DNA from 2 places in the Brochothrix campestris genome. Region 2 is predicted to be linked to the other one. Evidence: predicted binding sites of a transcription regulator. Region 2 holds the regulator's gene; the other holds the start of a gene.
The links. Region 2 encodes LexA, which represses DNA repair genes until DNA is damaged. Its sites were predicted from a motif close to CGAACATATGTTCG; they were not measured.

Region 1: a site for LexA is predicted at 7,950-7,963, ahead of ACJYYY_RS09510 (DNA repair exonuclease). Genes of this name have one in related genera too.

What each region holds. Positions count from the first base shown of each region.
Region 1 is NZ_CP175511.1:1,909,170-1,920,097, forward strand. It holds gene ACJYYY_RS09475 (YtxH domain-containing protein) at 1-218, shown strand, start outside; gene ACJYYY_RS09480 (DUF3267 domain-containing protein) at 372-926, shown strand; gene ACJYYY_RS09485 (peptidylprolyl isomerase) at 1,033-1,941, shown strand; partial or broken gene ACJYYY_RS09490 (IS30 family transposase) at 1,990-2,458, opposite strand; gene ACJYYY_RS09495 (hypothetical protein) at 2,509-2,736, opposite strand; gene yhaM (3'-5' exoribonuclease YhaM) at 2,927-3,877, opposite strand; gene ACJYYY_RS09505 (AAA family ATPase) at 3,949-6,693, opposite strand; gene ACJYYY_RS09510 (DNA repair exonuclease) at 6,690-7,931, opposite strand; gene ACJYYY_RS09515 (YlbF family regulator) at 8,065-8,421, opposite strand; gene ACJYYY_RS09520 (transglycosylase domain-containing protein) at 8,494-10,560, opposite strand.
Region 2 is NZ_CP175511.1:1,322,477-1,333,404, forward strand. It holds gene mgtA (magnesium-translocating P-type ATPase) at 1-1,539, opposite strand, end outside; M-box (ykoK) riboswitch at 1,749-1,916, opposite strand; gene ACJYYY_RS06495 (YneF family protein) at 2,132-2,389, opposite strand; gene tkt (transketolase) at 2,565-4,556, opposite strand; gene ACJYYY_RS06505 (LysM peptidoglycan-binding domain-containing protein) at 4,792-5,121, opposite strand; gene lexA (transcriptional repressor LexA) at 5,298-5,900, shown strand; gene ACJYYY_RS06515 (hypothetical protein) at 6,089-6,235, shown strand; gene ACJYYY_RS06520 (hypothetical protein) at 6,325-6,732, shown strand; gene ACJYYY_RS06525 (uroporphyrinogen-III synthase) at 6,890-7,597, opposite strand; gene hemB (porphobilinogen synthase) at 7,611-8,585, opposite strand; gene hemC (hydroxymethylbilane synthase) at 8,609-9,535, opposite strand; gene hemA (glutamyl-tRNA reductase) at 9,520-10,809, opposite strand; gene hemE (uroporphyrinogen decarboxylase) at 10,823-10,928, opposite strand, start outside.

The DNA of each region.
Region 1 (10,928 bases), 590 kb from region 2:
TTTTAAAAGAAATTGCCTATAATGCCAACACGTTAACAGAACAATTAAAAACCTTCTCAACCGAAGGGATTGAAGTTGTTAAAGATGTTGTCGAAGAAATTGAGGAAGTCGTTGGTAACTGGAACAAAACAATTGAACCTGATAAACAACGCTTAAAAGATGAATTGAAAGATCTCCAAAAGACTGTCAGTGCCCTTGAAAAAACAGTCAAAGGTTAAGCTTAGCACCGCCCTTCGATAGCTCATAAAAAAGACAGAACCTCAAAATATCACTTTGACCTCATGAAACGTTTGTTTATGAGGTCTTTTTGTACTTGCTTTCAGTGACCAATCACGATAGAATACTGTTTGAAGTTAGAAAGGAGATATGGCATGCATTGCATCCGCTCTATTAAACATGAACAAGAAGAAAGTTTTTACCGTTTATTCATCGTATCTTTCCTTGTATTCATCACTGTCTTAAGTACGCTCATTATTACGCATCACCTATTGCTCGGAAATAACTATACGTACCAGTACCCATTAATCGGCTTTCTCATTTTATTACTAATCTATCCTTTCCATAAGTTATTTCATTACATCATCATGCCTGACAAACGAGAAATCTATCTTCAAATCCAGCGACACTTTGTTGTTGTTCCCTTTATCGAGGTAAAGTTAGACAAAGCAGTTCCAAAACGCCGTTACTTATTCGCTTTAATTACCCCATTTCTCACCATGTCGCTTCTTTGGTTATTAATTTATTATTATTATGATTTAAAGTCGGTCTATATGTATTTAGCCTTGGCGATACACTTAGCTATCTGTACAACCGATATTTATTGTTTTTTCACCTACTTGAAATTTCCCAACAACAGCTTTATTGAGGACTCTTCCCGTGGAGTTAGAGTTCTTATTAAAGATGAGTTTGATGACGAGTGGTCATAGTTTATTCATATTTAGTTAATAGTTATTTAATTTGTCTTTTCAGACCGTTCTTGATATGATAAATGTTGTAGACTAATTCAATTTACCTAAGGAGTGTGTCAAATTAATGAAATCAAAAATCAATTTAATGATTGGTAGTATTATTGTGCTTGTTGTCGCAGTAATTGTCCTTTCAGTGATGTTATTCTCAAACAGTAGCAGTGCTATTGTCAAAACAAAAAGTGGTAACGTAACAAAAACAGAACTTTACGATTATATGAAAGATGCATCGGGAGCAAGTGCTGTTGAATCACTAACATTCAAAACAATTTTAGAAGATAAATTTGGTTCTAAAGTTAAAAAAGCAACAATCGATGATCAAGTCGAAGCTTTACAAAAACAATACGGTGGTAAAGATGCTTTAGTTTCTGCCTTACAACAAAGTGGTATTACTTCAATCGCAGCATATAAAGATACATTACGCTTACAAGCGTTGCTTAATCAAGCAGCTCGTGATTATGTAAAACCTTCAACTAAAGAATTAAAAACTTTTTATGACAAAACATGGCAACCAGACTTCACTATCTCAAAAATCGTTTTAGCTGACAAAGATGCTGCAACAAAAGTCGCTAAAAAACTTAAAGATGGTGGCGATTTTGCTAAACTTGCAAAATCAGACTCTACAGACACAACAACTGGTGCTAACGGCGGTAAAACCGATCCTATCAGTGTAACTGCTGCACAAACAGCCTATGGTGATTTCTATGCTGACGTTTACAAACTTAAAGAAGGTGCTGTATCTGCACCAATCAAAACAAGTTCTGGTACTTATGAAATAATCAAGATGGTTAAAAAACCAGCTAAATCAACATTCGATAAAGACAAAAAAACGGTAACAGAATCTTATTACACTACTAAAGCAACTCAAGAAGCCCAAACTGCTGCATTGAAAAAACTTTACAAAGCTTCTGATGTTAAAGTGAAAGATTCTGACTTTAAAGATGTCTTTGCTTCATACAAATCATCAGACAAATAATATGCAAAAAAACAGCCCACTGGGTTGTTTTTTTTTGCATATTATTTGTCAAATTAAGCTGGACAATTGCTCTTCGTTTACGTAACTCAAAAACACTTCCAATGGTGTCCGGTAGTTTAATGATTTCCTTGGTATGTGATTTCTTTTTGAAGCAACAGCTGAAACGAAGTTTTGGTTAACTTGGTAAAAGTCCAGCTTTTTTGGCAAGCCATTTCTACGTAAAATGCCGTTAGAATTTTCGTTTAGCCCGCGTTGTGAAGGTGTTCCAGTCTCTGCAAAAAAATAGAGCTCTCATTGGAGTTACTTATTTCTTTCCACAATCAAACGTGAGTGATTTAAACATGTTTTTGAGAATAGATTGTAAACAATCCGTCGTCTCTTTTTCGATATTTGCTGATTTTCACTTTTATGATAAACACCGACAATTGTATCGCCTTCCTCGACGTTCGTTGTGTCCGTTTGGCTTACGTTTACCTTTCATTGGTAGCTTTGTGATACCGAAGTAGTTGGCTTTAAATAGGCAATAGAGCGTTCTACCAGAACATGAAATAGCTATACATCAGGTGGCTAACCTTTAGCCGTCATTTTCTGAATGTAGGTTTGTTGATCCGTACTTAAAATGATCGGTCGTCTGCCACAATATGTTTTATTTTCTTTGTGTTTTTGATAAAAAGCACTGGCCGAGGAACTTTTCTTTAAAAAATTGTAGACATTATCAATCGTTTGTCTTGAACATCCTAGTATCTTCAATCCGGTTAAAACAGATTGTTTCGTTTGGAAATAGGCTTCTATCATTACAAGTACATTTGGTGTAGAGATGTTTATAGGTCATTTGTCTACACTCAAAATAATTCTTTGGTCGGAACTATTTTGAGTGTCGCACAAAATGGCTTTTTTATTTGTCTCGCTTAATTTTACTATCGGCGGCATATAATAAAAAGAGTGGCAATGATTACAAATCACTGACACTCTTTATTTAAGTCTATTACTCTTCTTTATTGTACTTCGGATTATAAAACGAGCGGTTATCTAAACCAAAAATCCGTTCACTATATGTTCCTGGATCGGTATGAGCAAGCGCCTTCGTTAACATATTTAATGAGGCATCCATTTGATCAATCAGATGAATCAACTCAGCCTCCATCACTAGTGGCGGTTTAGGACTGCCCCATTCGCCTTTACCATGATGAGATAAAATAATATGTTGTAAGACGACGATTTCTTCGCTGTCAATTTGCAATTCAGCTGCTGCTTTAGCAATTTCATTCGACACGATTGAAATATGACCTAACAGATTACCAGTGATCGTATACGTCGTTGCCACTGGGCCACTTAATTCAATCACCTTCCCTAAATCATGTAAGATGATACCCGCATAGAGTAAATCGGCATCCAATTCAGTGTACTGTTGTTGGAGCTGATCAGCAATGCGCAACATCGATAACGAATGGAATGACAAACCAGAGACAAATTCATGATGGTGACGCATCGCAGCTGGATAACTAAAGTATTCTGCCTCATACTTTTTCACAAGATAATGCGTGACACGTTGTAAGTTCGCATTTTTAATCGCAAATAAGTAATGCATCAGTTCTTGTTGAATTTCATCTCGTTTTATTGGAGCTGTTTTTAAAAATTGATCGGCCGATACACTGTCTAACGCGCTCGTTTCACGTAAACCTTTAATTTTCATTTGCTTTTGTCCACGATAATTTTGCACCTCACCAACCACACTTACAATACTTTCAGGTATGTAACGTTTCAAATCTTCATCAGAAACATCCCATAATTTCCCTTCAATCTCACCTGATTTATCTTGGAACACAATCGATAAAAAAGGTTTTCCATTTGTAGCAATTCCTTTTTGAGCACTTTTAATAAAAGCATAGGCCTCAACAGCCTCACCAACATTGTACTCTAACAACTTCTTTTGCATCAAAATCTCCTCTTTCGTAATCATAATCGTTACCCTTATTATAACATAATGCTCGTCACTATAAAAAAACGTTAGTATTCAGACTCCGTGTCATTTTGGCGGTAGGTCGTTAAATCCAAACATTGTTCAGCCGGCAAGTAATCTTTCATATAGGCATGACAGGTAAAATAGATGATTTGTTGTTTATCTTTAATACGGTCTAATAATTTCATAATTAAGTCTGTTCGACGTTTATCGAAGTTAACAAAACTATCATCAATTATAATCGGTAAGGATATTGCCGATTCCAACACCTCAATAAAGGCAAATCGAATCGATAAATACAACTGTTCCTTTGTTCCTTGACTCAATTCTTCACCCTTAAATTGAAAATTATCTTGTCGTTGCACGAGCAGTTCATCCGCGAAAAAGTCGATGCGATAGTAACGTCCCTCCGTTAAATAACTTAAGAATTCACTCGCCTTTTTCAGTACCCGTGGAAGTCGTTCAGCTTGCAGTCGTTCGACCATCTCGTTGACAATTGTTTGTGCAGTTTTATAGCGCATCCACTCCTGACTGAGATTAGCTACTTCAGCCTTTAGTAAAAAATATTCGTGTGCTATATCCGCGAAAACTTCACCTTTTGTTAACAATTGAATTTGATGGTTCAATTCAAGTAAGTTTTTTTGTGCTATTTGGCGCTCTTTCTGGATCGTTAGACGCTGTTCTTTTAGATTGGCTAATGCTTTTAAAATAGCTGTTTTCGAAGCGAATTGTCGTAATGCTTTGCGCTCATTATTGCTGACTTGCATCTGTAGCACCATCAAACGTGTCTTAATTGTCTCTGCTTGTCTTTTTTGTTCTGCCTTCTGATAAAAGGCTGCTATATCAGGCACATTGACTTCAGCCAACAAAGCTGCTTGTTTTTCCTCATTACGAACAAGTGTTGCCTCAACGCGCGTCTTATTGTTGAGTAGCTGCTCTTTTTCTTGTCGTGCATTAATCGCAGCTTCGGTCTGATGATGATAGGCCTTTTGCTCAGTCAACAAGCGGTCTAGTGTGGCTGGAACATTAGCCCAATCTAGCTCATCCTTCACAGCCGCTGTCACCTGTTGTAACCCATTTAGCCACTGATTTTGTGCCATTATCAGCTCAGTCATTTGCTTTTGTTCTGCTTGTTTTTGGTGCCAGTGTCGTTGTTCGTTAAGTCGCTTGTTGAAGGCGATTAAAAAGACGTCTGTTTCCGTCGGCGAAAGAGACAGTTTTGCTTGTTGGGCATAACAGGCTAAACTTTGCCAAATAACTTCACTTTGCTCCAGTAATCCTTCATTTGTTCGATCATGTTCTGACTTTACAAATTGCAGTTCATCTAATACGGCACACTGCTGTTGCCAAATTTTTTCCCACTCGGTATGAGTTGAACTCGATTCCACGAGTTTTCCTGGTTTCGTACGATAACTACTATAGCTTTTAAACAGTAGAATAAGCGCGCCCAAAGCCATCAAATAGAACAGCGGATGAATAACTGTAGCGAGCAGAACACTAACAATGATCGCTCCAACACTGACATAAACACCTCTACCAATCAACGGTGCTTTTGTTACGTCAGTTTGATCACTCTCATCTTGTAGCTTTTCTTCAATTTCATCACAATTTAATTGTTGCCGTTCAATTTTAGCGAGCAGCGATTGACTTTCTTGCTGCTTTTGTTGTAGCTGCCATTGTAAGCGTTCATATTTTTGTACCAATTGTGTCACCTCTGCTAGATTAGCTTCGGTCAGATCAGTTATTATTTGACGCGATAACTGTTCGTTTATAGCCTCTGTTCCTAATGCTGTTAAGCGACGTTCACGCTCTTGAAAAAGTGACCAATCTGCTAAATAAGGTTCAATTTCATCCCATTCTAGTCCTTCAAACTGGTTGCTTTCAACCATTTGACGCAACACATGATTTAAAGATAATTCCAGTTTATAAGCCTCATTTTCCAGCTGTTCTCGTTCTGTCACCAACGCCTTCATCTGTTCAAATCCATCTGCTGGAAAACGAGTAACCGCAAGTTTTTTTAACGTTTGTTGGCCTTTTTCCGCTTCTTCAAATACTGACCATTTGCTTAAGTAGTCAGTGTATTGTTCCTGTTGTATGCTTAAGTCAGCCTCTTTTTTCTGGGATTGCTCTAGCTGTCGTTCAAGCAAACCCGCTTGCTCTGTAAGCTGTGAAAAAGCACCATTATTTGCCTTTGCTTGCTTGTACTTCAGTTCTAAATCTTTTAAAAGATTTAGTTTCTTATTTAAGCTTGGCTTGCGTCCATTTGGTTTGAAAATATCTTCACGTTTTTTTTGCAATTGAGTATCGACTCTTAACAATACATCTGAACCAACTGTCCCTGCTGCCAATAAATAACGATTGAAATCAGATTCTTTTAAGGCTTGCACATTTTGTAAACCATGGATATCAAAACTATAGATGGCCTTAAACATCTGCTTCGTCATTCCTTGCAATAATTTCACAAGATCGGCTTCATCGCCCCGTGAACCATCAGCAAAATAAAGGGTGACATCACCAGTCGCCTTGCCTTTCTTCCGTTCAATCATGACGATTTCATTGGTATCGGTTGCAACCGTTATCCGACCGCCAAATCCATCGTAATCCTTCGGTTCTAATCGTCTTTCACTGCTTTTATTTGTTGGAAACCCAAATAAAATAGCTTCAATAAAGGCCATCATTGTTGATTTCCCTGCTTCATTTGGTCCATAAATCAATTGTGTTTTTCCAAAAGTTGGAAACGTTATTTGACGCCATTTACCGTAGCCATACACATCAAGCTGTTTAATAATCATTTTGTTTCACCTTCCTCCGCAATCAACTGCCCAATCAGCAAGGTTGCCTCTGTTATTAACTGCTCGCGTTCGCTATCAGTAGGCACTTCGATGTAGCGTCGAGCAAGACGTTGCATTATCATCTCTTGAATACTATCATTAAATGCTTGTGCTTCTTTCAATTGATTAATAGCACCCAACCAATGCGTTTGATAGGCGCTATCTTCTTGCCACCAACTGGCTGAAACATCAGTGTTTAATCGTTGTTCAATCTGATAAACCCAGACAAAATCATCACGCTCTTGTTCAAGATCTTGCAACCGTTCCAATACTTCATTGTTATTAATTTTTTGTTGCACTATCTTTCCTAATTTCCGATTTGAACGAATGACGATTCTTAAAAAGGCCTGCCCCTTTTGAAGCTGACGTACAGCATCAACTTGCTCAGTTAATTTTTGCAACAAATGATCTAGACTCATATCTGCCTCGATTTCCAAAAAACATTCGTGCCATACAATTGCAGCTGCTTCTTTAAATAACAGTTTCGTTTTCAGTTCATTTAGAGTGACCAAATAGCCACCTTTTTGCCCCGTTTCTTTACGATGACGACCTTGAATATTGCCCGGGTAAACAATCATTGGCTCTTTATGTAATACTGCTCGTTTATGAATATGACCTAATGCCCAATAATCAAACTGCTTTGCTAATAACTCATCTATTGAAAATGGTGCATAGTTCCCACCTTCAGTTAGCTCTTCGCCATGGTATATCCCAATATTATAAGATGCTGTTTTATCCTTAACATAGGTATCGACACGTCGGTCTTTAATGTGGCGTCGGTCATAACTAAAACCATGCAGTGCGACTGATCTGCCATCACCTAACTCGTGAATCACAGTTGTTGTTTCGCTCGGAAACAACGTTACATTACTCGGAAGACTTAACGCCACCTCATGATTGCCACGGTAATCATGATTTCCGGTTACAGCATACACTGCAATATCAGCCTGTTCTAGCCTCTGCATCTCTGCTATAAAACGCGCCTGAGCACGAATACTTTGTGTTTGTTCATCATAAATATCACCGGCAATAATTACAAACTCTACATCTTCATTGATTGCGATTGTAACGAGTTCGGTTAATGCCTTAAATGTGCTCTCTTTCATTGTTTGAAAAATGAGCGGTGGTAACTGCTTCAAGCCGACAAACGGACTATCTAAATGCAAGTCAGCAATGTGCATAAATCGTAGGTCTTTCATCACCCATCCCCCTCGATACGAATATATGTTCTAGTATAACACGAAAAACCTTACCCCTTAAAGAGAATACTATCCCACACAAAAAAGCAGTCACCGAGGGGTGACTGCTTTGCTTGTAATTCACTCTTTAACTTTACGCTTTTGGTTCTTCTTGATATAAGTCACGTAACGGACGTGTAATAATTTCATTCAAGTCATTAATTACAACCGACATGCGTTGTTCTGATTCGATTAAGGCTGAAATATGTTCATTTTCTTGTACTTCTTGCGCTAATTTTTGCGCAGTCTCAACTTCAGTCTCAGTAATTTCTTGGCCTTGTACTTGTTTTTGTTGTAATTCTAATTGCATCACACGGAATCGATCAAATAATGCTTGCGATGCTGGTGTATCCTTGACAACTTGGTAAGCATTTTTCAGTTCAGTGTATTGCTCCGATTGACGTAAGTTACTTTCTAAATTGTTTGCGATATCATAAAGATTTTCAGACATTATGCATTCCTCCTAGTCGATTTCATAATTACTATACCATGTTTTCAATTTCGATAACACAAAAAACTTCTACTAGTTACCAAAAAAATAATTGAAGAAATCCTTCGTTTTTTGAGCACCTTTTTTTATTCCTGATCCGACTGAGTCAGCTGTGTCTTTCACACTATCAAAGATACCTTTTTCTTCTGTTTCCTTGGTCGTTTGGCGTTCTTGTTCTGCTGTCGCAGCACTTTCAATATCAAAGCTCTCGTTTTTCATTTGTGGTAATGATTGACTTAAGATTTTACCCGCAACACTAACAACACCTGATGAACTGTCAGTTTGCAAATAATGTTCTTCATCTGTATTATCAAAGCCCATCCACATCGATAGTACAACGTTAGGAGTATAGCCAACAAACCATTGATCTTTGGTTCCATCCGTTGTCCAATCCACCTGAGTTGAGCCTGTTTTCGCTGCTATATCATAACCTGGAACGCCTGCACCTTGACCTGTTCCGCTTTTCACAACATCTAACAACATCGAAGTCATATCTTTCGAAACCGTTTCAGAAATGATTTTTTTACTCGTTGTTTCTTCATTATCGACAATGATTCGGCCACTCGCATCAACAATCTTTCTAATTAGATGCCCTTTTTCTGGTAATTTACCTTCGTTTGAAAAAGTAGCGTAGGCCCGCGCCATCGTCATTGGTGAATAGCCTGTTTTTGTACCACCTAAAGCTAAAGACAAGTTTTCATCTGCTTTTGCGACTGAAAGACCAAATCGTTCGACTGATTTAACACCAGTGTTCAGACCGATTTTTTTGAGTAACCATACAGCCGGTAGATTAATCGAATTTTGCACTGCTTCATACATCGGCATTTTCCCTTGATAAACTCCGCCAATATTCGTTGGTTTATAACCGTTGAAGTCAGTGAACTTATCTTGGAGTTGGTCAGTTGTTTCAAATCCTTCCTCGAGTGCTGGCACATAAACAGCTAACGGTTTCATTGTTGACCCCACTTGCGTACGCAATTGTGTTGCTCGATTAAAGCCTCTAAAGACATGTTCGCCACGACCACCGACTAGTGCATATATTCCTCCTGATTTTGGTTCCATCATCACACCACCGCTTTGAACCATCTCGCCGTTCATATCGCTCGGAAAGTTATAATCATTGTTGTAGACTGTTTCCATCGCTGTTTGGAGGTTTTGATCCATCATCGTATAAATTTTGTAACCTTTTGTAAGTAAATCATCTTGTGACAAACCATAATTATTGATAGCTTCATTCAAGACAGCGTCGGTATAAAACGGATATTTAGTCTGTGCTGTAGTCGTTTCTTTCGTATTCAAAACAATGGCTTGTTTAATAACTGTATCATACTGTTCCTGCGTGATTTTTTCGTTTTCTAATTCTGCTTTTAACACTTGATCTCGACGCGTTGTCGCTTTTTCAATGTACTTTGTTGGATCGTAAGAAGAGGGTAATTGAACCAACCCTGCTAGCAGTGCACCTTCTTCAATTGAAACATCCTTAGCCGCTTTATTGAAATATTTTTGCGACGCATTCTCGATGCCCCATTCACCATTACCAAAATAGACCGTATTCAAATACATTTCTAAAATTTCATCTTTTGTGTATTTATTTTCAATTTCAGCTGCTAAAAATAATTCTTCAACTTTTCGCTTTAATGTTTGTTTATCGGTTAGTAGTGCATTTTTCGCAAGTTGTTGTGTGATAGTCGATCCTCCACCTGTAATATGACCCGTTGTTAGTAAACCGACAACACCTCGAGCCATCCCACGAATATCAAAGCCATTATGAGTATAAAAGCGTCTATCTTCTATAGATATAAGGCCGTTTTTAATATTAGGAGATATTTTATCAATTTTGACAAAAGTTGCATTGCGTGATGACACCTCTGTCGCCTTATCGCTATCTTTATCGTAAAGACCTGTCGTTGTTTCAAGCGCAGCTTTTAGCCCATTAACATTTGCTTGTTTAGCCATAAATGTGAAGTATAAAATTGTCAAAAAGACAACCGTTAGAATAGTAATAATAACGATTTTAGTCACGTAATATTTTTGCCAGAACAGTACCCACTTACGAGTAATATTATTCATATTTAAAAAATTAATTTGTTCATTTTTCATAATTTGTCATCCATTCTTTTTAAGCCATCCTTCATTCGTTTTGGTATTAATTCATCTTATCATAAAAACATAGGATAATCGAAGATGACGATGTGAGCTCTTTGCTTCTATCAAACAATTTCATTATATTGAGAAACTCGTCGTTGTTTTTTTCTAATAGCCATTCTCAAATCGCTATTCCTAATAGTTGCCTTGCTATATCAACTACTATATAATTAAATAATAGCTACACTAATTTTCAAACTTACACGAGGGGGGATTATTCCGATGGGGCAGAAAAACTAATTATTAGGCTCATTAATGCCTATTACTACTTTATTAAAGATGTTATTGTCTATACGCTAGTTAACTATCGGACTATTGCCATT
Region 2 (10,928 bases):
TAAGTAGCCCATCAACGTCATCTCAGCTTCATCGGCAATACAAAAAGCATGGTCTTGCGGGTTTGTTTTCTTTTGGGCAATTGCAATCACACGTAGTCCTTGCTCGTTTAGCTGAGTCACTGCCCGCAACAACTTAGCACGCATGTCTTCATCTAACGGCAGAATATGACCATCAAATTCGACCGTTGTTGAAATCGCTAGCATTTCTTCAACTGCACCCTTTGTAATAACTTCTGTCTCACCTTTTTGATTTTTGATAACGACGCTCATCCGACGACGATTGAAATCAAAAGGAATCTCATCGATTTTTTGGTAATTATCAGTGTTAACTGCAAGTTGCTTTTCGGCTTCCGCAATTATGGCGACATCCATCAGATTTTTCAAACCCGTTTGATAAAAGCTATTATAAAAACCATGGCGTAAAATACGATCGTCTTCCTTACCGTTTACATTGAGATGATATTGGAGTGTGACCTTATCCTGTGTAATCGTACCGGTTTTATCTGTACAAAGCACATCCATCGCACCAAAATTTTGAATGGCATTAATATTTTTAATGATTGTTCCCTGTTTTGCCATTGCTGCCGTTCCTTTGACAAGATTGGCCGTTACGATCATCGGTAGCATTTCAGGTGTTAATCCAACAGCGACAGACAAACCAAACATTAATGCTTCGAGCCAATCGCCCTTCGTTAAGCCATTAATAATAAAAACGGTCGGAGCCATGAGCAGCATAAACCGTATTAAGAGCCACGATACTGAGCCCACGCCTTTTTCAAATGACGTTTTCAGTTTCACAGCACTAATGTCAGTCGCGATTTGACCAAACTGAGTTGCTTGTCCGACTGCAATTATGATCCCAACAGCTGTTCCACTGACGACGTTTGAACCCATAAAGACAAGGTTCTCAGCCTCAAGTTTACTTTTAGTTGGCATCGCTCGTGCACCATTTTTTTCAACAGGAACACTTTCACCCGTCATTGATGCTTGTGACACAAATAAATCTTTCGCTTCAATGATGCGAAGGTCAGCCGGCAACATATCTCCCGCCGACAATTCAATAATATCTCCAACGACAAGTGACTCAATCGGCTGCTCGACTGCTTTGTGACCATTGCGACGTACAGCAGCCGTAACTTCAATCATGTTTTGGAGCTGTTCGAGTGATTTATTCGTTTTAACCGTTTGAAAAAGACTGACAGAACCACTTAAAATGACCATCGTCATGATAATAATAACAGCTGTCATATCTTTGTCGGCAGCCGTTGCCAACGTATAATCTGTTATAAAGGATATAAATGCTAATGCAATTAAAACAATTGTGAACGGGTTTAAAAAGGCTTTCATCACTATCCGCCAATACGGTGTTTGATTAACTGCCTCCAAGCGATTTTCACCATACTCCGTAAGAGATTGAGTGACTGCTTCAGTTGTTAACCCTGTATGTGCACTGTTAAAGTAAGAAAATAATTCTTCCTCACTTGCCCGTGTTGCAAAATCGTACTTGTTTTGAGATGGTGTAATTGTTTTCTTTGTCATTTTTGTTCGCCTCTTTTCTGATTGTTTGTGCAATCAGCTGACAGCGACCTAACCGTCAGATACTTTTGTTGATTTCATAACGATCACTACTGTCAGTGACTGCGTCGTATGACTTTTGGGGTCATCTCCGCTCATCGTCTCACCCTTTCGTGTTACTAATTTGAAAACAAAAAAAGCCCGTTGTAATTTACAACGAGGGCATAACAAAATAGCAAAAACCTCGTTGAGTTTTAGCACTGTGCAACGTAAAGAGTACATCTTAGCCACCTTATGAAGAGCCTTAATCCGGCAATTCCTGTTCTACCACGTTGGTGTCTCTCGACATTTCCGGGCAGTGGCTTATGTTTGCATAGGAGCCTCACCTAACAATTTTTCATTTTCTTAACTTTTTAAAATTACCATTACTTTACGACTATGTCAATCACTAACATTACCTATCGTCAGGAAAAAGATGATTATCAGCATTAATAATATATCTCTCCGAAACAAAAAAAATAAATAAAAAAAGGTACAACTTCTATGAGTTATACCTTTTCATCATTAAATTAAAATTGAAATATATCGAAAAATAACATTTGTCAGTTTTCGTTCATTATTTCTTTTTCTTTTTAGCTTTTTCTTTAGTTGCTGCAGTTGCTTGTTGTTTGCTCATTGCAGACATCATTTGGTTGACTTTTTTCTGTGATGGTTTTTGACCCATTTGAGCCATCATCATTGTTAACATTTGTTCGTTAACAGGTGGGTTTTCTTGTAAGTATTTCATCATGTAACGACGTGCAATAAAGAAACCTAATGCCGCTCCCGCTAATAATGCTACTACAATTAATACAATCGCTAACCATAAACTCATTATCTGTTTCCCCCATTTCTCATTTATCTCTATTATTGTACTGTAAAAGCGCTGGTATGACAATAGCCTAGACGATGGAATCCATCGAATAGCACCGACTTACACAAAAATAAGACAACAGCTGACCGAGAAAAAACGGCAAGCTGTTGCCTCATTCTGCGTCTAACGTATCACATTATAATGCTTCGACTGTTTTAACGACGTTTTCAACGGTAAAGCCGTATTCAGCGATTACCGTGTCACCCGGTGCAGAAGCACCAAAAGTATCAACGGCAATGACTGCACCATCTAACCCAACATATTTACCCCAACCAAATGAGCTTGCCATTTCAATACCGACACGTTTACGAACAGCGTTTGGTAAAACAGACTCTTTGTATTCAGCTGATTGTTGATCAAATAGATTGAATGACGGCATGCTGACAACTGACACATCTGTTCCTTTTGCAGCAAGAGCCGCTTGGGCTTCAACTGCTAAGTTAACTTCAGAACCTGTGGCAATTAAAATTGCATCGGCGACCTCTTTTTGAGCTGGCGAGATAACATAGGCCCCTTTTAAGACACCTTCTTCAGCCTTAGCAGCAGAACCTGTAATGACTGGTAAGCCTTGGCGTGTTAAGACAAGTGACGTTGGGTGACTTTGTGACTCTAAGGCTACTTTCCATGCAGCTTTCACTTCATTACCATCAGCTGGACGAATGACAACCATGTTAGGAATTGAGCGTAAACCAGCAAGTTGTTCAACTGGCTCATGTGTTGGACCATCTTCACCAACTGCAACTGAATCATGTGTTAACACGTAAGTTACTGGTTGATGTTGAATCGCAGCTAAACGAGCAGCCGCTTTTAAATAATCTGAGAAGACGAAGAATGTTCCACCGAACACACGTAACCCACCGTGTAGTGACATCCCATTCATGGCAGCGGCCATTGCAAATTCACGCACACCGAACCAAATGTTACGTTGTTCTGGGGCATCCTTTGTAAATTGTTCATCCGTTTTAATCGTTGTGTTGTTTGATCCTGCTAAATCGGCAGAACCACCGAAGAAGAACGGTACTTTGGCTGCAATCGCGTTAATAACATCACCACTTGACGCACGTGAAGCTGTTGCCGAACCCTCAGCAAATGTCGGCATTTCTGCTTGCCAATCAGCCGGTAATTCACCTGCGAATGAGTCAATATATTGTTGCGCTAATGCTGGATAAGCAGCTTTGTATTCAGCAAATAGAGCGTTCCATTCTGCTTCAGCTTTTGCACCACGTTCAGCCACATTAGCTGTGTAGCGTGCGTATACTTCATCAGGAACAGTAAATTCAGGGTAATCCCATCCATATGCCGCTTTTGTAGCAGCAATGCCGTCAGCACCTAATGGCGCGCCGTGGACAGCACTTGTACCTTGTTTTGGTGCACCAAATCCAATAACTGTTTTAATTTCGATGATTGTTGGTTGTGTTTTGTTAGCTTTAGCAGCGGCAATTGCAGCTTCAATCTCAGCTAAATCGTTACCATCTTTAACTAACAAATGTTGCCAACCATAAGCGTCAAAACGTTTTTGCACGCTTTCTGAGAATGAACGATCTAAGTCGCCATCTAATGAAATATCGTTTGAATCGTATAACACGATTAATTTATCAAGTTGTTCGTGACCAGCTAATGAAACAGCTTCAGCTGAAACACCTTCCATTAAATCACCATCACCACATAAAGCGTATGTATAGTGATCAACAACGTTAAAGTTATCTTTGTTGTACATCCCTGCTAAATGACGTTCTGCCATTGCAAAACCGGCTGCCATTGCCACACCTTGACCTAATGGTCCTGTTGTCGCTTCGACGCCGTCTGTATGTCCAAATTCAGGATGTCCTGGAGTCAAGCTACCCCATTGACGGAAGTTTTTAAGATCTTCAATGCTTAATTTGAAGCCTGATAAGTGTAACAAGCTGTATAGTAACATTGAACCATGCCCTGCTGATAAAATAAAACGGTCACGGTTGGACCACGTTGTGTTGCTAGGGTTTACATTTAAAAAACGCGACCATAAAGTATAAGCCATTGGAGCGGCACCTAATGGTAAGCCTGGATGTCCTGAATTAGCCTTTTGAATAGCATCCATAGAAAGAGTTCGGATTGAATTCACTGCGAGTTGATCTACTTTATCAAACATTTAAAAAACATCCTCTCAAGATATAATTATATACGTATACAGATAATTCATTTGTCTTTCTATAGTTGAAAGAACAGTAATGTATTAATTCGTACAAGCATAATTATAAACCATTTCTAGCAAAACAACTAGAGAAAAGTTCGGAAAATGCTTTTAAATTAACAATGGAAACGCTTTGCACAAAAAAACATCGATTTGAGATTATCCTCACTTCGATGCCTCGGCGATCCATTTATTAATCTTTTGCATAGTAAATCGTGTGTGCATTGCTTTTCTTTTTAACGGGAATAACAATTTCTTGTCCGACTTCTAATTTATTCTCGTGCATGATGGGATTGTGATCACTCATCCATTTAACCATATGTTGTGTTTCTTTAGCAGTTTGTGTGTAGTCTTCAGCGATAGACCAGAGATTATCAGCTTCGACAATTGTGTACGTTTCATATTTCCCCTTGCCTAAATCACCACTTGTAAATCCGACAACCAATGTGAATACAATTAAAATAGCGATTAAAACAAGGACAAAAGCAAATTTAGACCAAATACGATCAATTACTGTTTTCATTTATAAATCCCCCAATCGAATGTTTGTTCGTGTTTATATCATAAACCGAACAAACGTTCTTGTCAACAGTAAAACAGAACAAACGTTCTTGTCAACAGTAAAACAGAACAAACGTTTGTGTTTTAACAACTGTGGTGTTATACTATAGTTATTAAATAACGATACAGAGGTGTCTAATGAAACTTTCTAAACGACAAAGTGAAATTTTCGAATTTATCAAAAATGAAGTGAAAACGAAAGGTTATCCACCCTCGGTCCGTGAAATCGGTGAAGCTGTCGGTTTAGCTTCAAGTTCTACTGTTCATGGTCACCTAGAACGATTGGAACAAAAAGGTTTGATTAAACGTGACCCTTCAAAACCACGTGCCATTGAAGTTATGGATGATTCACCTAAGGTGGCAACTGTCAATATTCCCTTACTTGGAAAAGTCACTGCGGGTGTGCCAATTACGGCCATTGAAAACATCGAAGAATATTTTCCGTTACCTGAATCAATGCTTACCAGTGATGCGAACCTGTTCATGCTTAAAGTGGATGGTGAAAGTATGATTAATGCGGGCATACTCGATGGCGATAAGTTAATTGTCCGTCAACAAAATACGGCCTATGATAATGACATTGTGATTGCGATGACCGACGAAGATGAAGCAACCTGTAAACGCTTTTTCAAAGAAGAAAATCGCTTTCGTTTACAACCAGAGAACGATACGATGGCACCGATTTACTTAACAAATGTTACCATTCTGGGTAAAGTCGTTGGGGTATTCAGAGAAATGTAGTCCTTCTTCAAGTAAACAAAAAATAGCCTTCTGCCAGCATCATTCCTGGCAGAAGGCTATTTTGGTTCTATAATTTATGGTGTTGGTGAATTTTCACTGATGCCTATTTTTCCGCGAAAAAATAGCAACATTTTCAAAATCCCTATAATATTAAGTCATCACAACAAATTTATAAGGGGGATTCGACAATGTCAGCTATCACTTGTAATAATATCGCAAATCCCTCTGGAATTACAGATGAAACTATTTCTTTTCCAAAAACATGGTGTTTAACTCAGTTAATTAAAGGTGTTTTAAGCACTTGTTATTTTGGTACACTCTCTTACACTCCCTAAAACAAATAACCTTCCAACCTATCTCTTTTTAAAGAAGCTAACGCTTCTTATGTAAAGGATGTAAAACAACCTTTATCGCTTCAACTTCGATGGTAAAACGAAATTGTTTTATCTCCAAACGTGTCATCCAAACACTAGCTGCCGAAGGACAGTTTATTACTTCTGAAAAAGATATCGCTTTTAGACAGAGTGTTTCAACAACTACTGTTAATCGTGCTTTACACCAATGGTCGCCTCAATTCAAACCGAACTATCAAAGGCTTCCACTAGATCTTTCAATGGATGAATTCAAATCGGTAAAGAGTGCTGATAGTCAGATGCATTTTATTTGCACTGATGCGAAAAAATATGAAATCATTGATATCCTCCCATCTAGAAGATTGCATCATCTCAGAGATTACTTTTCAAATTATTCATATGAAGCGAGAGCCTCAATAATAAACGTGCAGCGTCATGACGTTTGTGAAGGCGACTCTAGCGGGAAAAGTGGCAGCTGAATACCCCACAGCGGAGCGCGGAGGATGAAGCGTCACCCGCAGAAAGCGTCCTTCACAAATGTCATGACTACAAAAAAAGCAGCTACCAAAAAAGATAGCTGCAAAAATGACTTATTTCACTAAATTTTGAATAACAACACTATTTGACATAGAGCCGCTATTTTTTGTTATTTTCTAAAAAGGCACGAAAACCACTCACATGATAAGGCTTTGCTTCATAAGTGACGCGTAAACCTTCATTTTCAATTGCCGCCGTTGTGACAGGTCCAATTGACAACAAAGCAAACGTCGGTAACAACTGACGCTCTGAGGCTGTCAGCAATGACAGAAAAGAGCTCACTGTCGACGGACTCGTTAACGTGATACAATCACCGGCTTCAAACGTAAAGGGGATCCGTTTCGCAGGAACGACCGTATAGACGGTCGTATGGGTTAACCGACAAAGGGATGACAATGCATCTGCTAAGTCTGTCGTTGCGCGTGCAGATTGTGGCAGCCAAACCTTATCGGTTTGCTTAACCACCTGTGATACCGCTGCAACAACACCACTCGAGATGAATGAATCCGCCTCAATCACTGGTTCAATCCCATAGCCTCGCAACGCTGTCGTCGTGGCTGGCCCAATCGAAATGGCCTTAAATGTCGGGAATTGGCGCTCACCTAACACTGCTTCGACGGAGTTTTGACTTGTAAACACGATGTAATCCTCCGGAGCTAATTGGGTCAAATAGTGCTGTACCAACGTCTGCTGCTGTTTTTTTAAGGTCAAGACTGGAAAAAACAGAGGCCGATGACCCAATTCGGTAATGAGTTCCTGTAAGCTGGTCGCTTGATGTGTCATCCGCGTTACAATGATCCGTTTCATCTCATGACCCTCCCTAGTCTTTTGTTAACCAGCGACAGACGTCTTTTGCGTGGTAAGTAATAATTAAGTCTGCACCTGCACGCTTCATTCCAAGCAATGTTTCCATCACAATTTTTTCTTCGTCAACCCAGCCATTTTGAGCGGCTGCCTTAACCATCGCATATTCACCACTAACGTTGTAAGCGACAATCGGAACATCATGCGCATTACGTGTATCACGAATAATATCCATGTAGGCCATTGCCGGTTTCACAATTAAGAAGTCAGCTCCTTCAGCGATATCTGAGGCTGCCTCGCGCATCGCTTCCCGGCGATTAGCAGGGTCCATTTGATATGTTTTGCGGTCACCAAAACGCGGAGCACCATCAGCAGCATCACGGAATGGTCCATAATAGGCTGAGGCATATTTAACTGCATAGGACATAATTGGAATGGCGTGATGACCAGCTTGATCGAGCGCCTCACGAATCGCAACAACGAAACCATCCATCATGTTTGATGGTGCAATGATGTCTGCCCCCGCATCGGCCTGCGAGACAGCAGTCTGTGCTAGGATTGCTAATGATTCATCATTTAAAATTGTTTCACCATCGATGAGACCGCAATGCCCATGATCGGTATACTCGCATAAGCAGGTGTCTGCAATGACGAGTAAATCAGGATAACGTGCTTTAATATAACGCGTTGCTTCTTGAATAATACCATGCACATGAAAGGCACCTGTACCAATTGCATCTTTTTCGGCTGGTAAGCCGAATAAGATTACCGCGGGTATCGCTAACGCATTAATTTCGGCTAACTCAGCATCGATTTGATCCAGTGAATACTGAAAAACACCTGGCATTGTTGGCACCTCGCGCTTCACGTGACGCCCTTCGACTACAAATAAAGGATAGATTAAATCTGCGCTCGCTAAACGATTTTCTTGTACCATTTGACGCATCATCGCTGTAGCGCGCAACCGACGATGTCTGTTAAACTGACTCATTTGAATTCCTTCTTTCAGTTTTTTTAATCGGTGATATTAAGAGCTGCAATCATCGCAGCCGCCCCTTGTTCAAATAACTGTTTTTTAGCTTGTTGTCCCACTACCTGACTATCACTGCCACTGCTTTTACCACGAATAACAGTTTGACCATCAGTAGCTGCCAACAAGGTTTCTAACTTAATCGTATCATGCACGAGCGTTGCATAGCCACCAATCGGCATATGACAACTGCCATCCATCTCATTCAAAAAAGCCCGTTCTGCCAATACCGTTTTAGCTGTGTCTACCTCATGAACACTGGCTAACATTTCACGAACGAAGTCATCCTCACGACGGCACTCAATCGCCAACGCTCCTTGACCAACGGCTGGTAAACACAGATTGGTCGGCAATGGCCACATCTCTGTCTCGTTATAGAGACCTAAACGTTTAAGACCCGCTGCTGCTAAAATAATTGCATCATATTCACCGTCACGACATTTTTGTAGGCGGGTATCCACATTCCCACGTAGCAATTTAATTTGTAGGTCAGGTCGTACCGCCAACAGTTGCGCTTGACGTCGTAAACTACTCGTTCCAATGACTGCCTTTGATGGTAATTGTTCGAGACTAGCACCCGTCGAACTAATCAGCACATCACGTGCGTCTTCGCGCTTCGGAATGGCACCAATCATTAAACCGGTTGGGAGTTCTGCTGGCATATCTTTCATACTATGAACGGCAATATCAATTTCACCATTAATCAGTGCCGACTCAATCTCTTTAATAAATAAGCCTTTGCCACCAATTTTGGCGAGTGCTTGGTCGAGTCGCACATCCCCCTTCGTGACAATCACCTTCACTTCGAATGTCACTGTCGGATAACTGGCTTGTAAGGCACCAATCACATGGTTCGTCTGTGTCATTGCCAATTTTGACCGCCGTGTTCCGACGGTTACTGTTGTTCGCATCCTGTTTCCTCTCCTCTGTCGGTTTCTAGTCCAAAAAGCTGTTCAATTAAGGCTAACTTTGCTGTTGCATCATCTGCCACAGCCAACTCTTTTGTTTTTATTATCGGTTCTTTAATGATTTGATTGACAATGCTTTTTGTTAACTTGCGTATAACCTTGCGTTCATGTTCATCAAGGTCAGGTAAACGACGTTCAAGGTTCGTCATAGTCTCTTCATATATCGCTAATGTTTTCGTCCGTAAACGATGAATCACTGGCGTCGCTTTTAAGGTTAGCTGCCACTGTGAAAAATGAGCAAGCGCTTCATTAACAAGTAACTCAACGTCTGCGATTGCCGCCATTCGCTGTGCCCTATTATCATTTGCCACAGCTTCAATCGCATCTAAATCAAAGCGTTCAATCGGTGTCAGCATCTCACAGTCAGGAGCCACATTACGGGGCAAACCTAGATCAACAATTTTTAGCGGTTGGCTGATATGTTCTAATTGCTGAGCGGTTAGAACATATTCGGTTGTTTTAACCGCACAAAAAACGACATCCTGAGACGCGATGAGTTTTGATAGCTCCTTTTGCGGTGCAACCTGCACACCATAGCGCGCTGCCACTACTGCTGCCTTATCGAAGGTGCGGCTAACTAAGGTCACCTGTTGCATCTGAAAGCGCGGTTTTAAATAGTCGAGCACGAGCGTGCTCATCTTTCCTGCCCCGATAATTAAGAGTCGTGAGTTCGGCCACTGGTCAGCGCGTTGCTGTTCGATTAATTTAACGGCCACCGTACTAAGCGATACTGAGCCGTCGCCAATTAACGTTTCGGATTGGGCTTTTTTGCCGACCGTAATCGCTTCTTTAAATAACTCTTTCAACACCATTCCGACTGTTTCTGCCTGTTGTGCACGCTCGAAACTATCTTTTACCTGCCCAAGAATTTGTGTTTCACCGACAATCATCGACGCCAAGCTCGTACTCACCTCAAAAAGATGTTTAACGGCTAAGTCATTATCATAAAACATCACCTGCTTGGCAATTTGTTCGTAACTTTGTTCAAATAGAGCCGCTAAAAAAGCACGCACATAATAACGACCACGTTTAACTTCATCAACGACTAAATATAATTCGGTCCGATTACACGTCGATAAAATAACATTTTCGAGTACACTATTTTGTTGATTTAATCGTTGCATCGTTGCATCAAGCACTTCTTCATTAAGATGATAGCGTTCGCGGTCTGCAATCGACACTGCTTCGTAGTTAATCGTTGCCACAAGTACTTCCATGTTTAATCCCTACCTATTCATTTTTATACGCCTGTACATATGCGGTCACTTGCTTAATGACAGCTGGGTCTGCTTCTGGGAACACACCATGTCCGAGATTAAAAATAAAGCCTGGTGCC